DNA from 3 places in the Lysinibacillus sp. K60 genome. Region 3 is predicted to be linked to each of the others. Evidence: riboswitches for the same ligand, from Rfam matches in the RefSeq annotation. Region 3 holds a riboswitch; each other region holds the start of a gene.

Region 1 (4,006 bases), 170 kb from region 3:
GAAAATTCATCACGCACATGCAATGAACCCTTGACCGCCTTCATAAAGGTTAAACGCTGGTGACCATCATGACGAATTTTAAAAACCTCTCCCTCAAACGGGGCAACCTTGTCAAAATCGGTACTCGTTAACAGCGGGAGCTGGTCAAGAAATTCCTGAATGCCCTCATCCTTTAAGGCAGAGCCAGCAAAGCAAGGGAAGGCACATTCATTTTTAATCATTCCCTGTAACTGAGCAAGACACTGTTCATGCTCCAATGACTCATTCAGAAAGGCATCAAGCAATTTTTCGTCGCGCTCCGCTAGCCATTCCATGATGCTATTTGACACATAGTCTGCTCGCAGTGGCTCATCGATGAACAATACATGCTGTGAGCAATCTTTGCGAAGCTGCCTGATGACAGCCTCCACATTGGCACCTTCACGATCTATTTTGTTGATAAAGAAGAAGGTAGGGACATGGTATTGACGTAAAAGTTGCCATACTGTTTCTGTATGGCCTTGTATCCCTTCGACAGAGCTAATGATCATAATGGCATAATCCATCACACGAATGGCACGCTCCATCTCAGGGGAGAAATCGACATGCCCTGGCGTATCAATCAATGTGTATGTATCATCGCCAATGCGCATACGCCCCTGCTCGGCAAATATCGTAATGCCTCGTCTGCGCTCCAGCTCGTGATTATCAAGAAAGGTATCCTGATGATCAACTCGACCACGGGCTTGGATACTATTTGTATGAAAAAGTACTTGCTCAGAAAAGGTCGTTTTCCCTGCATCCACGTGCGCAAGTACACCAATTGTTTTGTACATAAGAAATCCTCGTTTCTATAGAATGCTATCTTTTTATTGTAACAGAATACTAGCTTCTATATTTCTTGTAAAATAGTTCGTCTTTATGTCGAAATAGTGCTAATATAATGATGATTATACTTTTAGTGTCATACTACTGATTGCGCGATAAATATTCTTCTGCTAGTCTATCAATAGTATTGACCATTATAGAACGTATTGGTGCAAATGGCATTTGTCATTTGCTTAAAAGGGAAATCGGTGCAATTCCGATGCTGTCCCGCAACTGTAAATGGGGAGTCTATACAGCATGCCACTGTAGTGAAACTATGGGAAGGCGTATAGATGATGAACCTAAGCCAGGATACCTGCCAGTATGTATTTTTTGACTAAGAACCACGAGGATGGGGATAGTGATACAGGTAATATACCGTTATTTCACTATGCTACTCTCTTGGCGACAAGAGGGTTTTTTTTATGCCCTTCCAAACACCTGGGTAGTAAAGAAATCTCTGATTTCTTTCTATATTTTAACAACAAAGGAGAAAAGGACATGAAGAAATGGAAAAGTATATGGCTAATGATGATCATTGCCTTGGTCGCTGTTTTAGGGGCTTGTAATGCAAAAGACAAAACGGAATCAGCAGCACAAGGTGAAAAGGTTGAGCCATCTGAGGCGGCAGCCGAAGTAACCATTGAAAACAATGACACAAGTCAAACATATACGGAAGCACCAACAAAAGCGATTAGCTTAAATCAGCATGTGACAGAAATTATGCTAGCACTTGGCTTAGAGGATTCTATGGTAGGGACAGCTTACTTAGATGATAAAATCTATGAGCCACTGCAAGAGGCATACGACAAAGTCCCTGTGCTTTCCGATCAATACCCAACGAAGGAGCAAGTCATTGATGCCGAGGCAGATTTCCTATATGCAGGCTGGAAAAGTGGCTTTGGCGAAAAGGGTGTAGGCACACCAGAAGAGCTTGAAGAATTAGGCATCCATACGTATTTACATACGGCTTCCAACATGACAAAGCCAACATTAGAGGATATTTTCACTGATATTCGCCATATCGCGAAGATTTTCCGTATTGAGGATCGTGGCGAAGCTTTAATTGAGCAAATGACGAAAGATGTAGAGGCAGTACAAGCTAAATTACCAAAAGATAGCGAAAAATTACGTGTTCTTGTGTTTGATAGCGGTGAAAAGGATGTATTTACAGCTGGTCAAAACTTTATGAATGAGCTGGTGACAATCGCGGGTGGTCAAAATATCTTTGGTGATGTGGAATCAGGATGGACAACTGTGTCGAAGGAAGATGCAGTAGACCGCAACCCAGAGGTAGTTGTCGTGATTGATTACGGTGAAACAACGGCAGACCAAAAGATCCAATTCTTAAAAAATGATCCAGCATTGAAGGAGATGGAAGCGGTCAAAAATGAGCGCTTTGTCATCCTGCCACTTTCAGCAGCGTCTGAAGGGGTTCGTGCAGCAGAGGCCATTGAAATTTTAGCCAAGGGCTTCTATCCTGAAAACTTTTAATCCATTCGAGCTAGCGTTTTGCTAGCTCCTTTTTTATAAGGAGCGATAAAAATGAACGCATTTCAAAAAAATGTACCAGATCAAACATTTGAAACACTAAACCGTCATGGTGAGTTTACCCGTCTAGCCGTTAGCCCTGGCATTATTAATAAGCATTATACGCCTGCACAATTCCAAAAAATAGCCGAAATTGCTGGCGAAAAGGGGGCGATAAAATATTCTGCTTCCTATAGTATACTCGTATCCATACCAACGTGCGATGCCACAGAAGCGGTGCAAGCCTTACAGGAAGCAGGTCTTTATGTTGCTCCCTCTGGTTCAATCATAGCCATGAAGGCCTGCGATTTTTGTGATGGGGAGAAAATGGAGGCTGCGCCGATAACCGAACAGCTCTATCATGCTATAGAGGGGATGAAGGTACCTGCAAGAGTGCGTGTCAATATTAATGGCTGTGCATCAGCTTGCTACAATGCAGTCTATGATGATATTGGACTCGTTTACCAACAAAAAAGCTTTGATGTCTATTTAGGGGCAGTACCGATGGGAGCAAAGGCACAGGCTGGTACGTTATTCGCTAAGAGGGTAGACGTCACACAAATTGAAGATTTTTTACTGCACCTGATCAACCTATATAAGGAGCATGCTCGCCCAAATGAGCCCTTTTACAAATTTTATCGCAGAACAAAGTCCGCAGAATATTGGGAACTAGTAAAAAATTCAATTAAATAGCAGGAATATTACTTAGGGTGTCGAAGTATTGTAGTAAGGCACAAAAAATTACAATACAAAGGAGCAAGAACATGACATCGAAACAAGGGATTCAACCAGAAGATCTTTATCGCTTAAAATCAGTAGCAGATCCACAGCTTTCACCAGATGGGACAGAGGTAGTTTATGTAGAGACTCGTATGGACGAGAAGAAAAATGACTATATATCGAATTTGTTTTACATAAACTTGAAGGACAAAACACCACAGCAATGGACATTTGGTGAAGATAGAACGAGTTCCCCTGTTTGGTCACCAGATGGCAGTCAAATTGCATTTTTGTCAACGAGAACAGGTAAGTCACAAATTTATGTTCTTTCGAAAGCAGGTGGAGAGGGAAAACAGGTGACACATTGTAAAAATGGAGCGACATCCCCTGTCTGGTCACCATGTGGCAAGAAAATTGCTTTTTCAGTCGTGCTAGGGAAAGATGAAACCATCCTAGATAAAGCGGAGGATGAGAAGAAAAAGGATAAAGAACTAAAGCCACTAGAAATCGAGAAAATGAAACACAAATCGGATGCTGGTGGATTTATTGATATGGAGCAGTTTACCCATATTGCCATTGTCAATGTGGAATCAGGAGAGCTAGAACAAGTGACAGAAGGCAAAGAGTACTTCCATCTGGGTACTTGGTCGCCAGATGGCAAATACCTTACGTATTTAGCAGATAAAGCGGAGGATTTAGATTTCTCATTCAATGTGGATATCTATTTATTGGAGTTTGAAACGAAACAGAGTCACAAGCTAACAGAAGGTTCGGGAGCATATTACCAAACGGCTTGGTCTCCGAATAGTCGCTATCTTTCTTTTGTAGGAGGAGAACGTGAATTTGAAAATGCCACACAAGCGAAGCTTTGGATTTATGACATGGAGCAAAAACTACTAAACTGTGTAAC
Region 2 (4,006 bases), on a different contig from region 3:
CGATTTAAAATAATTTTTATCTTCTTTGCTGTATTGGGCTTTAAATATTTATAAGTGATTTGCTTTAACTTAGGCAAATCAAGCATAAATAGGAATAGCGCAATCATATAAACGAGAAGACTGATAAATAGGCTGGGTATCTCTGAAAAGAAGGCAGAAACTTTGCTATAATTAAAGAAGCTTAAAAAGGATTCTTCAACTTTCTTTATGAAATCCATTGTGGTTTTTTGAAGCGAAGCACTTACTTCAGGTGGAAAGTCTTCTGTGTATTTAGAAATATTTTCTTGCATATGAAGCCACATATCTGATAGCTTGGAAATATAATAGGGAGCTTGCTTAGATAGTAAAATTATTTGTGCCATTATTTGTGTAATGGATAGATAACAAATAATAGATATAACAATAACACTCACTATGTAAATAAAAGCAACTGCTATTTTCCGTGACATTTTCCATTTCCGTTTAAAGAACATGACAATGGGTTCTAAGAAAAATGCACTAATCCCAGCAAGTATTAAAGGCATGGACACTGGGATAACAAAATAAGCAGCTAGAAGTAGGGATATTATCACAATCAACCGAAAAATCAATTTCCTAGCATTAAATTTATTCATAAACTCACCTTCTTTGCGAAAAAAATTAAGTTAAGTGTACCATAAATCAAATTTTATTACGTTCTGAAACAATAAAGGTAGGGATGAATTATGGAAAAAGAGATTTTGCAACTTTTTAGTAATCTAACAGAGCATGATCGCGATATTCAATATGAATCTTACGAGGAATTAATGAAAATTATGCAGGAACCCGTAGATTGGACATATGCAGTTTGGGAACAGCTAATAAAAGCACTTACATACAATAATGGTTATTCTCGTGCACGTGCTGCACAAATTTTATGCGCTTTAGCTGCAAAAAGTGATCCAGAAGAAAGGGTCTTGGAGGATTTTTTAAAGATTTGGGCTGTGACTTACGATGAACAATCTGCTACAGCAAGGCATGCATTACAAGCGATTTGGAAAATTGGACAGGCGGGTCAAGTACAAAGAGATTTGGTTGTATCGTATCTAGCTAAAAGATTTCAAACATGTATAGATGAAAAACAGCCATCTCTTATTCGTCAGGATATTATTATGTCATTTAAAAAGCTATATGATCAAACAAATGACTCGAAATTATTAGATATTGCCCATCGTTTAATTAATGAAGAACAAGATGCTAAATATAAAAAGAAGTATAAGTCAGCCATCCGTTCAAAGTAGCGAGGTGGTGTTTTTTTGTGCAAATTCTTTGATGAACGGTAGAATAGTCAACTATAATGAATGGAAAAAGGGGATTATAGCATGAGCATTTATAATTATCTAGTTCGGAAGCCTAATGGCGAAATTTTATCAATGGAAACATATCGTGGAAAAACAATGTTAATTGTTAACACGGCAAACCAATGCCGATTTACATATCAATTTGAAGACTTACAGAAAATGTATGATAAATATGGAAAAGAGAATTTTGTAGTTCTTGGCTTCCCTTGTGATCAATTTGGCCATCAAAATCCTGAGGATGGAGAGGAAACTAAGCATCTATGCAAGGTAAACTATGGGGTCACATTCCCGATTTTTGAGCTTGTACAGGTAAATGGAGAGGCTACACATCCACTCTTTAATTATTTAAAGCATGAAGTGAATTACCGAGAGTTTGGGAAGGCAAGTATGCAGGAGAAAATGTTGGCAGAAGCAATTGTTCAACTTGCCCCAAGCTTTTTAGATGGTCGTAACATTCGCTGGAACTTTACAAAATTTCTAGTAGATGCTAATGGTAAGACCGTCGCACGCTTTGAACCAACAGATTCACAGCTCGATATTGAACAAGCAATTGAAACACTACTATAGTAAATTTCTTAATAATGTAAAAAATTGTTGGAATTTTCTCTTCTAGTTTAGAAGTGTTACTATATTTTAAAATTGAGTACAGCTATTTTTTCTGAATCATATATGATAAACTGCTTTACAAATGAAATATTCTTGCAGGATAAAGGTGCTAGTAAGCATAATCGGGAATCCGGTGAAAAACCGGAGCTGTTTCCGCAACTGTAAGTACAGCCATTATAAAGATTTACCACTGTCTCAAAGAAGATGGGAAGGTCCTTTATAACACATTCGTTTTATGTGACGAACTGTACAAGCCAGGAGACCGACCTTTATTTGAACGTATAAAAACTTCTCGGAAGCTAGGAGGATATACGGCAAATACATAGGCTTTCTCTAGTTTGATGGCTCAATCTTGTATTTTTGTCGTTCCTTTGCAAAAGGAGCGACTTTTTTATGCCTTTCAAGTAAGAATTTTTCATTATAGAAAATAGGGGGGAAGCAAGTGAAAAAAGATGCCCGTTATTCTTGTTATCCATTTATGCGTGAGAAAGCTTCAACGGTTGATTTTGAAATTCGAACAGATAGCCTTACAACACATCTAGGAGTTGCATTAGCTGCGGTAAAAAAAGAGGATGTTCAAGTTGTTGCTGAGGATTTATTACTTATGTTACCTATGGCGTATCATGTGAATGGCTCAGTTCGTGGGAAATTAGCGGTAACTGAAGAGGATTTATCTTGGTTAAGTGAGCGTTATGATTTTTACGTTTGCCATGTGAAGGAAGAGATTCAAAGTTTTGTTTTACCTCAAGGAACAGAGGCCGCTGCAGCCTTACATCTTTGTCGCAGTGAGGCAAAAAAATCATATCGTACTTTACACAAAGTATCAGAAGAACGAGAGGTTCCTGCTATTCTTTTCGATTACCTTGGTTTATTAGCTAATGTATGTTTTGTCATGGCTGTTTTTATGAATCAGCAAGCTGGAATAGCTGAAATACCGTTTATTAGTAAATCCTACCCAATGAAAAAGAAAAAGGAGAATAACAATGAAGAAAGTATTTAATTTCCAATGGCTATCAGTGCTCTTACTTGCACTGGTATTAGCAGGCTGTGGCACTGCTGAAGATACAAAAAATAAAGATGCCTCGCAGGATACACAACACGTAGAGAAAACAAGCTATAAAGTGACAGATGACCGTGGAATGGAAATAGCGTTTAATGAAGTACCAAAAACAGTTGTATCTTTACAACCAAGTAATACTGAAATTTTGTTTGCTTTAGGTGTTGGCGATAAAATTGTAGGAGCAACTGAGTACGATACTTACCCAGAGGAAGCACAAAAAATTGAACGTGTCTCTGATACTACGAACTTTAACAGTGAAAGAATTATAGCGTTAAAGCCAGATGTTGTTATTGCTTATACAATCGGTGATAAGGATGCACTAAAGCCGCTTGAGGACGCAGGAATTAAAGTGTTTGTTATTCAATCTGCGACTACTTTCGATGATGTTTATGGAGATATCGAACAAATTGCTGCTGTGATGGATGTTGCTGATAAAGGAAATAAATTAAATGAAGAGATTAAAGCGAAAATTGCTGAAGTACAAACGAAGGTGAAGGACGTAAAAACGCCGAAAAATGTTTATTTAGAGGTTAGCCCTAAGCCAGACATATATACAGCAGGCTCTAGCACTTTCCAGCAAGAAATATTAGATGCAGCTAATGTAAATAATGTTTTTTCTGACTTGAATAGCTGGGCAAAAGTGAATGAGGAAGATGTTATTGCTAAAAATCCAGATGTTATTTTAACAACAGTAAACTATACAGAAGATCCAATAGGAGAAATTCTTGGACGAGATGGTTGGAATACTGTGACAGCTATTCAAAACAAAGCGGTATTGTCCATCGATACAGATATCTCTAATCGACCTGGTCCGCGTATTGGTGAAGCTGTAGAATTAGTAGCGAAGGCTGTGTACCCAGAGTTATTTAAATAAGAAATGTTTTCATGCTAGCTGTCAGCCATTCAGCTAGCATTTTTTATGTGGTTTAAATTATTACCTAGCGTGAAAATTGGAATTAATGTAGTTTGTTCTTTAAAATAAAAGTAAGTATGCTTAATAATCTTAGGAGGTGTAGTGATT
Region 3 (4,006 bases):
TCAAACTGTAACAAAGCAAGATTTTGAACGACACAGTAATTTTACGAAGCGACAAACGATCCAACAACAAGCCTTAGGATTACCGCTGTTTCCAACAACTACAATCGGTAGCTTCCCGCAATCAGATGAAGTGAAAAGAAATCGTAATGCTTGGCGAAAGAAACAACTAACAAATAAAGACTATGAGGCATTTATAGAAGAGGAAACTAAGCGCTGGATCACTATACAAGAGGACCTAGATATCGATGTACTCGTTCATGGTGAATTTGAGCGTACAGACATGGTAGAATATTTTGGTGAAAAATTGACTGGCTTTGCCTTTACAGAAAAAGCATGGGTCGTGTCATACGGGTCACGTTGTGTGAAGCCTCCGATCATTTATGGAGATGTTGCGTGGGCCTCACCAATTACCGTAAAAGAATCAGCCTATGCTCAAAGCCTAACAAAGCGATTTGTAAAGGGCATGCTGACAGGGCCAGTAACGATATTAAATTGGTCCTTTGTGCGCGATGATCTTTCCCGTCAAGATGTCGCTTATCAAATTGCATTAGCACTTCGCAAAGAGGTGGAAGCACTAGAAAACGCAGGAATTTCGATTATTCAAGTGGATGAGCCAGCACTAAGAGAAGGTTTACCGCTTCGAAAAGAAGAGTGGGGGGCTTACTTAGATTGGGCTGTCAATTCCTTCAAGCTTGCTACATCTAGTGTCAAAGATGAAACACAAATCCATACACATATGTGTTACTGCGAGTTTAATGATTTCATCGAACCGATTAGCGCACTAGATGCAGATGTGATTTCCATAGAAACATCACGAAGCCATGGGGAACTTATTTCTTCACTACAAGTGCAGCCCTATATTAAAGGAATTGGCTTAGGCGTCTATGATATTCATAGCCCTCGTGTACCAAGCGAGGAAGAAATGCTCACTATTATGAAAGATAGTCTACAGGTGCTGGACCGTCATCAATTCTGGGTGAATCCAGATTGTGGCTTAAAAACGAGAAAAGAAGAAGAAACCGTTGCAGCATTAGCGAATATGGTTGCTGCTACTAAAACATTGCGTCAAGCCGTACAGCAATCTACATCAAGCTAACGAAGTGATTTTTTAATCTACTACATCTACTCTCCAATTACGAAGACTAGGGTAAATTCCTAGTCTTTTTATGTTATTTATTATATTCAGAAAATAAAATTGACGTGAACAGGCGAGCATGTTATGTTTATTACTAATTTCATAGCAATCATTACAAGTTTGAGTGAAATCGTCTTTCATTCAATTAAAAGGAAAATGGGTGAAATCCCCATGCTGTCCCGCAGCTGTAAATGAGTAGTTTTGTTTCAAATACCACTGAGTGAGTACTTGGGAAGGTGAAGCAAAATGATGATTCATGAGCCAGAATGCCTGCTTGTAAGAAGATTCATTGATGATCTACGAAAGATAGGGAGATGGATGGAGACTTGCTCATCGTGGGTTTTTCTGTCCTTATTCTTTTTTAGAATAAGGTTTTTTTATGCCCTCTCTTCTTCAACAAGTAGATTTATTTGTACTACGGATAGAGATAGGAGACAGAAAATGAGATTGATAAAGTATTTACTTCCTTTCCTGCTTGTCCTGACGTTCAGTTTACTTGCTGGCTGTACAGGCATGGATGAAGAAAAGGAAAAGACCTCAGCAAACCAAACAGATGAAAAAAGGATAACGATTGGCTGGCCATTAGATGTGGGTCCATTGAATCCTCATACATATTTACCGAATCAAATGACTGCCCAAGCAATGGTTTATGAATCCTTGGTGGAATACAACGATGATGGTACGGTTACGCCTAAGCTCGCCGAAAGCTGGGACATCTCCGAGGATAAAACTTCGTATACTTTCCATCTAAGAAAAGATGTGAAATATTCAGACGGCACCGCATTTAATGCAGATAATGTCATTCGTAACTTTGACGCCGTATTAGCGAATCGAGATATGCATTCTTGGATGGGGATGGTTAACCACATGAAAGAGGTTGTAAAAGTGGATGATTTTACAATTCGTCTGCAATTGGATGAGCCATATTATCCTGTCTTAAACGAACTTGCCTTTGTCAGACCTTTCCGTTTTTTAGGGGATAACGGATTCCCAGATGGTGATATGACGCAAGATTCTATCAAAGCACCGATTGGAACAGGCCCTTGGGTATTAACTGAATACAAAAAGGATGAATATGCATTATTTAGTCGCAATGAAAACTATTGGGGAGAACAACCATTAGTAGAACAAATAAAAGTAAAAATTATCCCAGACTCAGAATCTATTTCATTAGCATTTGAAAACGAAGAATTAGATTTAATTTATGGCCGTGGCATTATTAGTTTAGATAACTATACGTATTTAAAAGACAGTGGCAAATACAAAACTGCTACCTCTGAGCCTTTATCTACGAAAGCACTGCTATTCAATACACAATCTGGTCCATTATCTGAGTTAAAGGTACGTCAAGCCATTCAGTATGCTATTAATAAGGAACAAATGGTCGACAGTATTACACATGGTACGGAAAAAGTAGCGAACACATTGTTCTGGGATGCAATTCCTTATGCCAATATAGATTTAGCACCTATTGTATACAATCCAGAAAAAGCCCAACAATTGCTAGATGAGGCAGGGTGGACATTACCGAAGGGTGAAAAAATTCGTTCAAAAAACGGACAGCCGTTGACTTTAGATTTGATTTACATTGCATCCGATGCGATTCAAAAACCAATGGCAGAATTAATGCAAGGTGAACTCGCAAAAATTGGCGTTCAGTTGAATTTAGAAGGGGCAGATGTAATGGTCGGTCTTCAACAATTGATGGATGACCAGGTAGATATTAATTTCTGGCGGACCAATGGACCACCTACAGATCCACATAGCTTTGCAAATGAATCAGCTACACCAAATGCTAGTGGTGTGTATGAGGCGAAATTAGGCTTAGCAAACGCCAAAGAAATCGATACGAAAATTCACCAATTATTAGTAGGGACAGATGAAGAGGAACGCGTGCAGCTTTACACAAATATTTTAACGATGTTTCATGACCAGGCACTCTTTTACCCTATTTCTTACGAAACAAATAATGTGATTTATCAACCATCTCTAAAGGATTTTGCCCCACGTGCATCTGAATATGATATACCTTATGCACAAATGGCTAAAGAAAAATAAAAGTGGAGGAGAGAGTGTGTCTAGCAGAGACAGCTCTCTCTTTATCATAGGATTGAGTAGGAAGTGACAGCATGTATGAGTCGACATGGATGTTTTGTTTAAAAAGAATTTTAACATTGCCCTTTGTCTTATTAGGCGTTTCCATCCTAACCTTTGTATTTATTCGTTTTGTTCCAGTAGAGCCTGCTGAAGTCATACTACGTTTGGCAAGGGTTGCGCCAACAGAGGAAGCCATTCAGGCATTACGTGAAGAGCTAGGGACGGACAAGTCATTTCTTCTTCAATATTTACTATGGGGAAAAGGCGTATTACAGCTAGATTTTGGAACATCTTTTGTTAGTAAATTACCCGTGGCACATGAGCTATTCTCGAAATTACCCGCAACCATTGAATTAGCTATTGCTGCGTTTATCCTCATTTTAGGGCTAAGTATTCCATTCGGGGTAATAAGCGCATTGTATAAGCACACCATCATCGATAAAATCATACAATTCTTTTCCATCTTGAGTGTGTCGATTCCAACCTTTTGGTTAGGTTTCCTATCACTCTATTTATTTAGCTTAAAATTAGGACTCTTTCCGACAAACGGGAAGGGGACACCTGCTCATTTAGTTTTACCCGCCTTCACACTGGCGTTACCAACAATTGGATTATTCGTTCAGTTTATCCGTTCAACCATCCTAGAAGAATTACAACAGCAATATGTTCAATATGCACGGCTAAGAGGATTAAAAAGCTCTGTGATTCTTATCCGTCATGTGTTGCGAAATGCTGCTATTCCCTTGACTTCCTTGCTAGGCATGACCCTTGGCA

Evidence for each region. A riboswitch is a leader RNA that binds a small molecule or an ion and turns the genes downstream of it on or off. The one in region 3 is predicted to bind cobalamin.
Region 1: linked by a shared signal. The riboswitch ahead of HCH28_RS16550 (ABC transporter substrate-binding protein) and the one ahead of nikA (nickel ABC transporter substrate-binding protein) in region 3 are both predicted to bind cobalamin.
Region 2: linked by a shared signal. The riboswitch ahead of HCH28_RS14530 (hypothetical protein) and the one ahead of nikA (nickel ABC transporter substrate-binding protein) in region 3 are both predicted to bind cobalamin.

Annotation. Positions count from the first base shown of each region.
Region 1 is NZ_JAASJR010000007.1:206,073-210,078, reverse strand. Features, by position in the region: gene HCH28_RS16555 (elongation factor G) at 1-815, opposite strand, end outside; cobalamin riboswitch at 998-1,184, shown strand; gene HCH28_RS16550 (ABC transporter substrate-binding protein) at 1,348-2,340, shown strand; gene HCH28_RS16545 (precorrin-3B methylase) at 2,392-3,069, shown strand; gene HCH28_RS16540 (S9 family peptidase) at 3,141-4,006, shown strand, end outside.
Region 2 is NZ_JAASJR010000006.1:105,054-109,059, reverse strand. Features, by position in the region: gene ytvI (sporulation integral membrane protein YtvI) at 1-614, opposite strand, end outside; gene HCH28_RS14540 (hypothetical protein) at 705-1,259, shown strand; gene HCH28_RS14535 (glutathione peroxidase) at 1,341-1,886, shown strand; cobalamin riboswitch at 2,013-2,210, shown strand; gene HCH28_RS14530 (hypothetical protein) at 2,368-2,925, shown strand; gene HCH28_RS14525 (ABC transporter substrate-binding protein) at 2,909-3,859, shown strand; gene HCH28_RS14520 (tyrosine-protein phosphatase) at 4,005-4,006, shown strand, end outside.
Region 3 is NZ_JAASJR010000007.1:37,407-41,412, reverse strand. Features, by position in the region: gene metE (5-methyltetrahydropteroyltriglutamate--homocysteine S-methyltransferase) at 1-1,096, shown strand, start outside; cobalamin riboswitch at 1,235-1,427, shown strand; gene nikA (nickel ABC transporter substrate-binding protein) at 1,577-3,193, shown strand; gene nikB (nickel ABC transporter permease) at 3,265-4,006, shown strand, end outside.